3 regions of the Microbacterium neimengense genome follow, and region 1 is predicted to be linked to each of the others. Evidence: predicted binding sites of a transcription regulator. Region 1 holds the regulator's gene; each other region holds the start of a gene.

Region 1 (4,313 bases):
CGCCACTTCGCGCGGCGCGACGCTGACGCACGTTCCGGTCGCCCAGACGCCTCGTCCGTCACCGATCGTGACCTCCTCGCCGACGCGCACGCGCCGCACCGTGGCGGCGTGGTGCGCCTCGGCTCCGGTCAGCATGACCGTGCGGCCGGGCTGCGCGTCGGAGGCGTCGTCGAGGAGGAAGTGCAGCGCCACCGGATCACCCGTTGCGGAAGCGGTCGCGGAGCTTGGCGAACAGGCCCTGCTGGAACTCGGACAGGCGGGGAGCAGGCGCCTTGGTCTTCTTGGCGAACTCCTCGATGAGAGCCCGCTCCTTGTGGTCCAGACGGGTCGGGGTGACCACGTGGACGCCGATCTTGAGGTCGCCGCGCTGGTTGCCGCGCAACGGCGTGATGCCGCGTCCCTTGATCGTCAGCACGTCGCCGGCCTGGACCCCGGCGCGCAGCTCCAGGTCGACGGGCCCGTCCAACGCCTCGATCCGCGTGGTTGTTCCGAGGATCGCGTCGGGCATCGAGACGTCGAGGGTTGCGAGCAGATCGTCGCCGTCGCGGCTGAAGACCTCGTCGGCGGCCACCGTGATCTCCAGGTACAGGTCGCCATGGGGGCCGCCCGCGGGGCCCACCTCGCCGGAGCCGGGAAGCTGCAGCCGAAGGCCCGTCTCGACGCCCGCCGGGATGTCCACCGAGACGGTGCGCCGCGCGCGTACCCGCCCCTGGCCCTGGCAGGTCGCGCAGGGATACGGGATCGTCGTGCCGTAGCCCTGACACGTGGCGCACGGCTGATTCGTGACGACGTTGCCGAGAAGGCTGCGGACCGTGCGCTGCACGTGGCCGCTGCCGTGACAGATGTCGCATGTGACGGGCGACGTACCCGGCTGGCAACACCCGCCCTCGCACGTCTCGCACAGCACGGCGGTGTCCACCTCGATGTCGCGATGAGCCCCGAAGATCACTTCCCGCAGCTCGAGCGTCACGCGCACGAGGGCGTCCTGGCCTCGCTCGGTGCGCGAGCGCGGACGCACGCGCCCCGCCCCGCTTCCGCCGCCGAAGAATGTGTCGAAGATGTCGCTGAACCCGCCGAAGCCCTGGGCGCCGCCGAATCCACCGCTGTCGCCGCCCATGTCGTACCGACGACGCTGCTCGCTGTCGCTCAGCACGTCGTAGGCGTGCGTGACGAGCTTGAACCGCTCCGCCGCATCCTCGCCGGGGTTCACATCGGGATGCAGCTGACGCGCGAGCTTGCGGTACGCCTTCTTGATGTCGTCCTGCGATGCGTCGCGGGGCACCCCGAGTACTTCGTAGTGGTCTGCCACTTCAGCCTTCCCGTCCGCGTGACGCGGAATCGTCTCGCGCTCAGCGCGCGCGTTCGTCTTCTTCCAGCAGACGGCTCAGGTAGTGAGCCACGGCGCGGACGGCCGCGAGGTTGCTGGAGTAGTCCATCCGAGTGGGGCCGAGCACGCCCACGCGCGCCTGCCCTCCGGTCGTGTCGTAATCACTGGCCACCACGGAAGCCTCGACGAGTCCGAACGCCTCGTTCTCGCGTCCGATGGATGCTGCGAGCCCCTGCGCGTCGGCCACCATCTCCCCCATCAGACGGAGCAGGGTGACCTGCTCCTCGATCGCTTCCAACAGCGGGTAGATGCTGCCGCGGAAGTCGCCCTCCGCACGAGCGAGGTTGGCCGTTCCCGCCATCACGAGCCGATCCTGGCGGAACTCGTCGAGCTCCTCGCCGACCGTACGCAGGAGCGCCCCGAGGGCGCGATCGGCGCGGCTGTCGGTCAGCGTCTCGGCGAGAGCCTGGGCGACGCGCTGCGTCCCCTCGCGCACCGGTCGCCCGGTCACGAGGACCGACACCTGCGCGCGGAGCGTCGCCACATCCGTCTCCTCGAGCGGCTCGGGCGCCGCCATCAGTCGCTGCGACACCCGACCGGTGTCGGTGACGAGCACGACGACCAGACGCGAACCGCCGAGGTGGACGAGCTCGACGTGCGTGATGCTCGCACGCTCGAACGACGGGTACTGCACGAGCGCGACCTGCCCGGTGAGCTGGGTCAGAGCGCGGACCGTCCGTCCGAGCATGTCGTCCAAGTCCGCCGGGGCCCCGAGGAACGCCGTGATCGCCGAGCGCTGGGCGCTCGTGAGCGGGCGCAGCTCGGCGAGGTGGTTCACGAAGACGCGGTAGCCCTTGTCGGTCGGCACCCGGCCGGACGAGGTGTGCGGTGCGGTGATGAGCTCCTCGTCCTCGAGCAGCGCCATGTCGTTGCGGATCGTCGCCGCGGACACGCCGAACGAGTGACGTTCGACGATCGACTTGCTGCCGACGGGTTCACGCGTCTCGACGTAGTCCTGGACGATCGCTCGAAGCACGTCGAGTCCCCGATCGCTGACCATGCGCACTCCCTCCTGGCACTCGAGGTCTGGGAGTGCCAATTCTAGCGCGCTCGAGCCGTGAGTCTCCGGAAGGCACCCGTAGACTCGCGAGAGGAGGTCCTATGCCGCATCCTGTCGTCCACACCGAGACCGGAGCCGTTTCCGGGACCCGCTCCGAGGGGATCGAGCGCTACCTCGGCATCCCCTATGCCGAACCGCCGGTCGGCGCGCGGCGATTCGCCCTCCCCGAGCCGGCAGCGGCGTGGGACGGTGTGCGCGAGGGCACGGCGTTCGGTCCCACATCGCCTCAGTCGCCCTACCCGGGCGAGATCGGCAAGCTCCTCCCCTCGACGATCATCCCCGGGGACGACATCCTGACCGTCAACGTGTGGCGACCCGAGAACGCGGACGGCGCCGCGGTCATGCTCTGGTTCCACGGTGGAGCGCTCGAGCGCGGCACGGCGGCGATCAGCACGTACGACGGCAGCCCGTTCGCGCGCGATGGCGTCGTCTTCGTCTCGGCGAACTACCGGCTGGGGACCGAGGGGTTCTCGGTCCTGTCCGATGCGCCGCGCAACATCGGGCTCGCCGATGCCGCCGAGGCGCTGCGGTGGACGCATCGCAACATCGCGCGCTTCGGCGGCGATCCGTCGCGGATCACGATCTTCGGCGAGTCCGCCGGCGGGGCCGTGGTCGCCGCGCTCCTGGCCCGCGAGGACCTGCGCCCGCTCCTCGCGGGAGGCATCATCGAGTCGGGACCCCTCGACGCTGCGACGCCCGAGCGCGCCGCCCGTCCCGCGCGCGACATCGCCCGGCGGCTCGGCATCCCCGCCACCGCGGAGGCCTTCCGCGAGATCTCGCCGCAGCGGCTCGTCGCGGCCAGGGATGAGCTGACGGCGAACTCGACACTCATCAAGGCCGCCCCCGGCTTCAACGCGAGCATCGATCCGACGACGTTGCCGGAGAACCCTCGCCGCGCGCTCGTCGACGCCGACGTCCCGGTCATCATCGGCACGAACACCGACGAGTACCGACTCTGGGACACACCTGCCGCTTTCGCGAAGCTCTCGCGCGGCACCTACGCGCTTCTCGCGCTCGCGAAGCGTCTCCCTCGCGGCGTGTGGCGCGCGTACCGAGCGGCATTTCCCGACGCCTCTCCGGGAGAGATCATCGGACAGGTCCTGACGGATCTGGCGGTGCGACAACCGGCCATCGAGGTCGCGCGTGCGCGCCGCGCACCCACCTTCGTCTACGAATTCGCCTGGGCGAGTCCGGTGCGCGATCTTCGCGCCGCGCACGCTCTCGAACTCGGCTTCGTCTTCGACGCGCTGGGCGACGAGGGCGCGATCACGATGGCCGGGACGGCGGCTCCGCAGGGGTTGGCCACGCGCATGCACGCCGACTGGATCCGTTTCGCCGAAACCGGCGATCCCGGCTGGCCGGCGTTCCGCGACGATGCGCTCGTGCGCCGCTACGACACCGAGACCGAGGACGTGCCGCTGCCGCGCGCGCAGGTGCTCGCGGCGCTGGCCCGCTGACTCAGTCGGTCAGAGCCCGCACCACCGCGTCGGCGAGGAGCCGGCCACGACGCGTGAGCACGATCCGACCGCGCAGTGCGGCCGCCCCCTCCACCAGGCCGTCGGCGATCAGCCCGGCCACGGCGCTGCGTCGGTCGGTCGGGACGACCTCGATCGGCAGCCCCTCACGGATGCGGGACTCCAGCAGGATGCGCTCGAGCGTACGGGCCTCTCGGTCGGGGACCTCCCTGGCCGCCGCCGGAGACGACCCCAGCGAGAGCCGCTGCGCGTACGCGGCCGGGTGCTTCACGTTCCACCAGCGCACGCCGGCGACGTGGCTGTGCGCGCCCGGACCGAACCCCCACCAGTCTGTTCCGCGCCAGTAGGCGAGGTTGTGGCGTGAGCGGTGGTCTGTGCCGCGCGCCCAATT
Region 2 (4,313 bases), on a different contig from region 1:
CCGGACGCGCTGCCGCTCGGCAAGCGCCTGGCGCTGCGGCTTCCGGTGGCCAAGGCTCGCGAGACGCGTGAGGCGATGACCACCCGCCCGCGCGCCCGCGGCCTGCTCGAATGGTCCGACTTCGTGCGCGTGCGCAAGCTCCCGCGCAAGTGGCCGAAGCCGCGTCTGGACGACACCGCACTGCTGCAGCTGACGAGCGGCACGACGGGCACGCCCAAAGCGGCGATCCTCTCGCACCGCAACCTCCGCTCCAACGCCGCTCAGGGGCGCGCGTGGGTGCCGGGCCTCACCGAGGGCGGCGAGGTGTTCTACGCCGTGCTCCCGCTGTTCCACGCGTACGGGCTCACCCTCTGCCTCACCTTCGCCATCTCCCTGGGGGCGCGTGTGGTGCTGTTCCCGAAGTTCGACGTGGATGCGGTCGTCGCTGCCTCCGCCACCTCGAAGCCCACGTTCCTGCCCGCCGTGCCGCCGATCTACGACGCGCTCTCGCGGGCCAGCACCCGTAAGGGCGTCGATCTGTCCAGCATCCGCTTCGCCATCTCCGGGGCGACGAGCCTGCCGGTGCCCACGGTGACGCGCTGGGAGGAGGCGACGGGCGGACTTCTCGTGGAGGGCTACGGCATGACCGAGACCTCGCCGGTCGCGCTCGGCAACCCGATCGGGCCCTCGCGGCGCCCCGGCACCGTGGGAGTCCCGTTCCCGAGCACCGAGATCCGGGTCGTCGACCCCGACGATCCGCGGGTCGACCGCCCGGCCGGAGAGGCGGGGGAGCTGCTCATCCGCGGCCCGCAGGTGTTCCAGGGCTACTGGCAGCAGCCCGACGAGACCGCGGCCGTGCTGCTTCCCGGAGGATGGCTGCGCACCGGCGACATCGTGACGGTGAGCGAGGACGGCTTCGTGACCGTCATCGACCGCGTCAAAGAACTCATCATCACAGGCGGCTTCAATGTCAGCCCGACCGAGGTGGAGCAGGTGCTGCTGCTCCACCCGGATGTGGCGGAGGCGGCCGTCGTGGGCATTCCGCGTCCCTCCGGCGGCGAGGACGTGGTGGCCGCCATCGTGGCCCGGGAAGGCGCCGTCTTCGACGCGGCCGCCCTGCGCGACTTCGCGCGCACGCACATCACCTCGTACAAGGTGCCCAAGCGCATCGTCCAGGTGGAGGACCTGCCGCGCTCGCAGATCGGCAAGGTGCTGCGCCGCGTCGTCCGCGAGCGCCTCTCGGCCCGCTGATTCAGGCGCGCGAGAGGGTCACCAAGCCGCGGCGTGAGGTGGTCTTCTCGAGGCCTTCGGTCTGGGCAAGGCGGAGCGTTCGCGCCGGCAGGGGAGGCAGCTCGGACGCCACGCCGTCCGCCTGCTTCGCGATGCCCACCAGCAGGGTCAGGTCGACCCCCGGTGCGGTGACCTCGAGCCGCGCGTAGTCGCTTTTGGTGCCCCATCGCAGCCGCTCGATCTCGCTCAGCCGAAGCGCGCGCGTCGTCCCGCCTGCCGTAATCCACATCCGGTCGCGTGACACGCGCACGCTCGCCTCGACCGAGCGCCGGCGCAGCAGCGCGGTGACGATGAGGTAGGCGGGGAAGGCGAAGAGCGCCCCGAGCGCGAGGATCAGCATGCGGGGTCCGAGCCGCTCGACGATGGTGCTGAACATGATGAGCGCCGTCGTGACGACCGCTCCCGTCGCGACGATGGTGGCGACCATCCACGCGGTGAGTTCCCGCATCCGCATCGGTATCGCCCGGAATCGGATGACGACGGCATCGCCGTCGTTCTCCCACGCCAGCGGCTGCCGCGGCTGTGACCGTGTCTTCCCGGGCAGGAAGGTGATGACGCGATTGAGGAGGGTGAGCCAGACCCAACCGGCCGCGGGCGGCAATGCGAGCAGCAGCCCCGCGTAGATCGCCTGCGGTGCGCCGGGCGCGAAGAGCGGCGGAAGGAGCTCGATCGATGCGTAGATCGCCGGCGCGAGGGCGATGGACACCAGGAGGTGGACGATCGCGCCGGTTGGATGCGGCAATCGCCCCGTCAGGTTCACGAACCACATTCCGCACAGCGCGCCCGCGATGATCGTCATCAGGTACGAGAACAACCCACCGTCGGTGAGGTATCCGGGTAGGGCGGCCACGCCGCAGGCGGCCGCCCAGATCAGCGGGTTCAGGGCGATCCTCCGCAGCAGAGGCGGCCGGGTCGCCGCCTCTGTGGAGGGGGTCACGGGGCGATTCTATGAGGGCGCCGACGGTGCTCCAGAGCTGCCTGCGGGAACTGGCACTCTCCATGTGAGAGTGCTAATCTGTGATTGTTGAGTCAAGGGGGCTCAACTTATGGACTACGGGTCGGATCCCACATCCGATCCCGCTCGAGAGGAGACGACTATGGCTGCATACGACTCGCTCCGTGACCTGGAGCGCATGGCGAACACGTTCTTCGACACCGCACGGCGCGGCCCTCGGCAGATGCCGATGGACCTCTACCGTGACGGCGACCACTACGTCCTCACCGCCGACCTGCCGGGCATCGACCCCGGGTCGGTCGACGTCGACATCGACGGTCAGCTGCTCACCATCCGCGCCGAGCGCACGCTGTCGGCGGGTGATGGCGTGACCTGGATCACGCGCGAGCGGACGTCGGGTACCTTCCTGCGTCAGCTGAGCCTCGGTCAGGGGCTCGACACCGAGAAGATCTCGGCGAGCTACCGCAACGGTGTGCTGAGCGTCACGATCCCCGTCAGCGAGAAGGCCAAGCCGCGCAAGGTCGAGATCGCCACGGGTGACGATGCTCCGGCGCTGCAGGTCTCGGAGTCGCAGAGCTGACGTATCGCGGACAGCAGTAAGGGCCGGTCGGAGAGGCTTCCGACCGGCCCTTGTCCCTTTGCACCAAGAGTGTCCTGCAATCACATGTCGGTAGCTGCCACAGCAAAACAACTACCGTGCGAGCACTCTATAACGGTGAGATAACGGAGGGGAAGAGGTTTCCGTTACCTTTTCGTGATTCTTTGCTGACGCATAGCCGACTGCCGGGTTAGCGTTCCCGTACCGGCGTGATCAGCACCCCGCCGAAGCGCGCCTCGGAGTACTCCCACTCGCGGCCATCGACCCACACCCGTGCCGAGGCGCAGGGGAGCGACTCATGCTCCCCGTTCGGCCAATGCAGGACGAACCCGCCGCCGAACGATGCGTTCGACCCGGTGACGCGGGCGCCGTCCGCATCCACGGCGCGGGCCTCGCACTCGCCGCAGAGGTACTCCGGGTACCGGTCCGACTGCGCGACCTGGGCGCCGCAATGAGGGCAGGGTTGTGTGCCGCGGGAACCGGGGAGGAACGCACTCATGGCACGAGTGTAGGTCGGGCGCTCACGCCGCCGGCGGGAGCCAGATCGTCAGGCGCACGGCGTCGTCCGGCAGATGGAGGATCTCGTAGCTCCGCTCGACGACGACGCCGTCGAGTCCGCGGATGCGGGTGGTCGCGCCCCGGCGCCGCTCGACGATGTGCCCGCCCCACCACGCCGCGAACTGCTCGCTGCGCGCCCCGAGTTCGCGCACAAGCTCACCCAGGCGCGGGTCGTCGAGGCGGTCGACGTTCGCCGCGCGGAGGTGGGCGACGGCGCCGCGAGCGAGATCCTCCCAGTCGAGGAACGTCTCACGGGCGCGCGGATCTGTGAGCAGGTAACGGCAGGTGTTGCGCTGCTCCGGTGGAAGCTCGGCGAGTCCGGCGTACAGCGACATCCCCTCCTCGTTCGCTGCGACGATCGTGCTGAACCTGTCGAGCACGTACGCGGGTTGCGGGCGGACCGCTGCGACGAGAGCGGACATCCGCGGGACGAGGTCGGTGTCCGCCGTCGGTTCGGCAGGTGCGGCGTTGGCGTCGCGAAGCCGCACGAGGTGTCGGGCCGCATCCGGCGACAGCGCGAGGGCGTCGGCGAGGGCGGAGATCACCGCGTCGCTCGGGTGGGACTCGCGTCCTTGCTCCAGACGGATGTAGTAGTCGACGCTGATCCCGGCGCGGGTCGCGACCTCTTCCCGGCGTAGGCCCGGAGTCCGCCGGGCGCCGGGGGTGTCGTGGTCGGGCGCGAGCGCCCTGTCTTGACGGCGAGCGCGGAGGAAATCGCCGAGTTCGTTCGAGATGACCGGCTCCTCTCGGCTGGGTGGGTGGATCGCTCCTATGAACAGTACGGTCTTCCATGGCGGCGCCTCGAAGACGGAATGTGGAGGCATGTCCACCTACACGCACGGTCACCATGAATCCGTCCTGCGATCGCACCGCTGGCGCACCGCCGAGAACTCCGCCGCGTACCTCCTGCCGTTTCTCGGGTCCGACGACCGG
Region 3 (4,313 bases), on a different contig from region 1:
GGATGATCGCCTTGGTCTCGTCGAAGGCGATGATCACGATCGCGTCGGGGTTGGTGGCCAGAGCCGCCGTCACCTCGGACGAGAAGGTGGTCTGACCGGGAGGGAACTCCTGGCCCGCGCCCTTGGCGCCGTAGGTGACCGATCCGCCCGCACCGGTGACCGTCTCCTCGATCACGTCGCGCAGGCCCGTGCCGTACGCGTCGTTGAAGACGAGGAACGCGATGTTCGCGTTGCCGTCGCTCGTGATGAGCTGGCCCAGTGCGGAGCCCTGCACCGTGTCCGGCGGAGCGGTGCGGAAGTAGAAGGGCGAGTAGCCCGAGAGCGAAGCCGCCGTGTTCGCGGGCGAGATCTGCACGATCGGGCTCGCGCTCTTGGTGAGCTTGTCGACGACGTTCAGCGACACCGAGGAGGATGCGGCGCCGATCACGATCGAGACCTTCGCGTTGATGAGCTCGTCGGCCGAGGCGGACGAGACGGTCATGTCGTTGCTGTCACCGGAGTCGGTCCAGAACGTACATGCCTTGTCGCCCGCGGCGACGATGTCGTCGACAGCCAGGCCGACACCGGCGATCTCGGGCGGGCCGAGGAACGCCAGGGTTCCGGTGGTCGGCAGCAGGGTGCCGACCTTCAGGATGTCAGCGCTCGTGGTGCCGTCGGCGCAGTTCTGCGCCGTGTAGTCGCCACCTGCGTCTGAGCTGCCGGAGGGCGCTGCTTCGCCCCCGCCGGCACACCCGACGAGCGCAAGCGCCGAGACGCCCGCGAGGGCGGTCGCGGCAAACCACGCCTTCTTGGAGTGAACCATCTGGTTCCGTCCTTTCACTCTTCAATGCGCGACCTGGACGCCGCGTTGCGCCAGAAGCTAGCCGCGCATTGTTACGAGTGTGTTGTAGGCGCGCGTCGCGCACAGTCTCCGCACCCTTTCGCGACGAAATCGTTATGAATCGCGCCGCTTTTCGACGCATTACGTCAATTCGGCCACGTCGGACGGAGCGTTCTGCAATCCTGCGCCCTTGCGCGCACGGCGCGAGGCGACGATCGAATCCGCGCTCAACAGGATGAGCGCCGCCCACACGAGCGCGAAGCCCGCCCACCGTCCGGCCGTCATCGGCTCGCCCAGCACCCACCATCCGATGAGGAACTGCAGAACGGGCGCGACGAACTGGATGATGCCGAGCAGCGTCAGAGGCGCCCGGCGCGCACCCGCTGCGAACAGCAGCAGCGGAACGGCCGTCACGACGCCCGCCAGGGCGAGGGCCACCGTGGTGCCGACCCCGGCGGAGGCGAAGCCCAGCCCCGTCGTCAGACCCACGACGACGAGCTGCACGAGTGCGAGAGGGGTGAGCCAAAGCGATTCCAGCGTGAGCCCGCTGACCGCATCCACGGACGGGCCGATCTTCTTCTTCACGAGTCCGTAGAAACCGAACGAGAACGCGAGGATGAGGGCGATCCAGGGCATGGCGCCGTAGCCGACCACGATCACCACGACCGCGGCGGTCGCGAGCCCGATCGCCACCCACTGGGTCGGGCGCAGCCGCTCTCGCAGCACCAGCACGCCCAGCAGGACCGTGACGATCGGATTGATGAAGTAGCCGAGGCTCGTCTCGATGACGTGACCGCTCAGGGTGCCGATGAGATAGGTCTGCCAGTTGATGTAGATCAGGATGCCCGCGACCACAGTGAGAGCGACGAGCCGACCCTGACGCAGGATGGCGGCGAGGCGCCGCCACGAGCGTGTCACCGCGATCAGGAGCGCGCAGAAGACCAGCGACAGCAGGATCCGCCACGCCACGATCTCGAAGGCGCCCACCGGCGCCAGCAGCAGGAAGTACAGCGGCAACACGCCCCACAGGAGATATGCGGAGAAGGCGTACAGGCCGCCGGCGAGGCCCTGCTCGGGGGAAGTGCGTGGGTTCACCGATCCAGCCTAGGACCGCGGGCGCTACCGGGGCGCGCCCGCAACGAACGAAGCCCCCGGCCGAACGGCCGGGGGCTTCGAGCAGTCGATGTCAGCGAACGACGACCGCGAGCACGTCGCGCGCGGAGAGCACGAGGTACTCGTCGGCGCCGAACTTGACCTCGGTGCCGCCGTACTTGCTGTAGATCACGCGGTCGCCGACGGCGACGTCGAGCGGAACACGGTTGCCGTTGTCGTCGATGCGGCCGGGGCCCACGGCCACGACCTCGCCCTCCTGGGGCTTCTCCTTGGCGGTGTCGGGGATGACCAGGCCACTAGCGGTGGTCTGCTCGGCCTCGACCTGCTGGATGACGATGCGGTCCTCGAGCGGCTTGATGGAAACCGACACGGTCTACCTCTTCTTTCTCGCTTCGTGAAACGGAAGACTCAGTTAGCACCCTCACACCGAGAGTGCTAATGGCAAGTCTAGAGGCGTCCTGGCACTCGTGCAACGCGAGTGCCAACACAACCTCGCGCCTAGGCTGGAGCGATGGAGATGAGCGAGCTGCGCGCCCTTCTCACCCCCGAAGGCCTGCGCCTGCTGGATGAGACGGGACCGATCGAGTCGACGGCGGCGGTCGCGACGGCCGTGGGCAGGCTTCGTGCTGCGGGACACGGGCCCGACCTCGTCTCGGCCGTCGTCGGCCAGGCGCGACTCCGCTCCCGCGCGGCGGCTAAGTTCGGACCGTTCGCCGGCCGGATGCTCTTCACCCCGGCGGGGCTCGAGCAGGCCACCCGCCTGAGTGTGGCCGCCCGCCATGCCGGCCGGTTCCGCGACGCGGGACGCCGCCAGATCGCCGATCTCGGATGCGGCATCGGAGGCGACGCGCTGGGCTTCGCAGCCCTCGGGCTCGAGGTCGCCGCCGTGGACGCCGATGAGGCGACCGCGGCCGTCGCCGCCTACAATCTGGCGCCCTTCGGCGATACCGTCACGGTCTCGCACGCCCGCGCGGAGGATGTGGATCTCGGCGACAGGGATGCGGTGTGGCTCGACCCCGCCAGACGCCCGGTCGGCGGCTCGCACAACGATCGCCTCAGGGCCGACGAATACAGCCCGGCGCTCGGCTGGGCGTTCGAGCTCGCTGAACGCATGCCGACCGGTATCAAGCTCGGTCCCGGCTTCGATCGCGACAGCATCCCCGACGGTGTCGAAGCGCAGTGGATCAGTGTGGACGGATCGACCATCGAACTCGTCCTCTTCTCCCGGGAGCTGGCTCGCGACGGGGTGCGGCGTGCCGCGCTCGTCGTCCGCGGCGACCAGGTGCACGAGCTCACCTCCGCCCACGACGCCGAAGACGTCGAGCCGCGCCCGCTCGGCGCATTCCTGCACGAGCCGGACGGCGCCGTGATCCGCGCCCGCCTGATCGGCGACGTGGCCCGATCGCTGGATGCGGGCACGCTCGACGAACGCATCGCCTACCTCACCTCGGACGAGGCGGTGACGAGCCCGTTCGTGCAGAGCTTCCGCGTGCGGGAGCAGCTCCCCACCGACGAGAAGAAGCTCGCCCGCGCCCTTCGCGAACGCGGTATCGGCACGCTCGAGATCAAGAAGCGCGGCGTGGACGTGGACCCGGCGCAGCTGCGCACCCGGCTCAAGCTCAAGGGCGAGGCCTCGGCGACGCTGCTGCTGACGCGGATCGGCGACAGGCGTACGGCGATCCTGGCGGACCGCGTCTGATCAGCCCTCGCCGATGACCCTGCGTCGTCGGAACACGGTCGCTGCATACACGAAGGCCGCCGCGGCCGCGATGACGATCACCCCGGCGGCGACGGCTGCCGCCGCCCCCAGCAGCGCGTTGTCCTCGAGAAAGGCCGCGACGGCGATGAACACCGCGCTCGGCACCAGCATGCAGGCCAGAACCCCGGCCGCGACCACGATGACAGGGCTGATTCGTCCCCACTCGATCCCCATGCTTGCGAACCTATCAAGCACACCGGCGGGCAGGAGCACGCCCCCGGGGGGGAAAGTCAGCCGATCCACCCCGATTGGATGCCCGCATACATGAGCCATCCCGCACTGTAGATCAGCGAGAGCGCACCGAGCGCCACCCCCCACGCGGCGATCGGACGACTCTCCACGCGGCCGCGCAACGACATGACCCCCAGAACGACGGCGCCCACCCCGATCGGGAAGCCCCATCCGACCACGATGGCGACGATGAGGGCCACCACGGCGAAGCCGAGGGAGAGCGTTGCGAAGTTGGCGGGTGCGCCGGAATCCGTCGTCGGCAGGGTCGCGGTCGTCGCGGGGAGCTCCTCGTGCTCGGCGACCTGCTCCCGCACGTCCACGGGCGCGGTCGGCGGGCGGGTGAAGCCGCCGCGGTGCGTGCCCGGGAGCTCGGCGGGCTGCGTCGGGACG

The links. The regulator HrcA, encoded in region 1, represses chaperone genes, less so after heat shock. The targets are predictions, from matches to a motif close to TTNGCACTCGNNNNNNNCGAGTGCNAA.
Region 2: the regulator HrcA is predicted to act here: its motif matches at 2,257-2,283, upstream of ACYVJS_RS04865 (Hsp20/alpha crystallin family protein).
Region 3: the regulator HrcA is predicted to act here: its motif matches at 2,392-2,418, upstream of groES (co-chaperone GroES).

Annotation. Positions count from the first base shown of each region.
Region 1 is NZ_BAAGRK010000015.1:231,681-235,993, reverse strand. It holds gene ACYVJS_RS11675 (16S rRNA (uracil(1498)-N(3))-methyltransferase) at 1-192, opposite strand, end outside; gene dnaJ (molecular chaperone DnaJ) at 197-1,309, opposite strand; gene hrcA (heat-inducible transcriptional repressor HrcA) at 1,350-2,387, opposite strand; gene ACYVJS_RS11660 (carboxylesterase/lipase family protein) at 2,489-3,904, shown strand; gene hemW (radical SAM family heme chaperone HemW) at 3,906-4,313, opposite strand, start outside.
Region 2 is NZ_BAAGRK010000003.1:457,615-461,927, reverse strand. It holds gene ACYVJS_RS04875 (long-chain-fatty-acid--CoA ligase) at 1-1,230, shown strand, start outside; gene ACYVJS_RS04870 (hypothetical protein) at 1,232-2,206, opposite strand; gene ACYVJS_RS04865 (Hsp20/alpha crystallin family protein) at 2,367-2,804, shown strand; gene ACYVJS_RS04860 (hypothetical protein) at 3,013-3,321, opposite strand; gene ACYVJS_RS04855 (helix-turn-helix transcriptional regulator) at 3,344-4,204, opposite strand; gene ACYVJS_RS04850 (class I SAM-dependent methyltransferase) at 4,203-4,313, shown strand, end outside.
Region 3 is NZ_BAAGRK010000002.1:78,807-83,119, reverse strand. It holds gene ACYVJS_RS01865 (ABC transporter substrate-binding protein) at 1-802, opposite strand, end outside; gene rarD (EamA family transporter RarD) at 962-1,915, opposite strand; gene groES (co-chaperone GroES) at 2,007-2,303, opposite strand; gene ACYVJS_RS01850 (class I SAM-dependent methyltransferase) at 2,445-3,632, shown strand; gene ACYVJS_RS01845 (hypothetical protein) at 3,633-3,866, opposite strand; gene ACYVJS_RS01840 (hypothetical protein) at 3,923-4,313, opposite strand, start outside.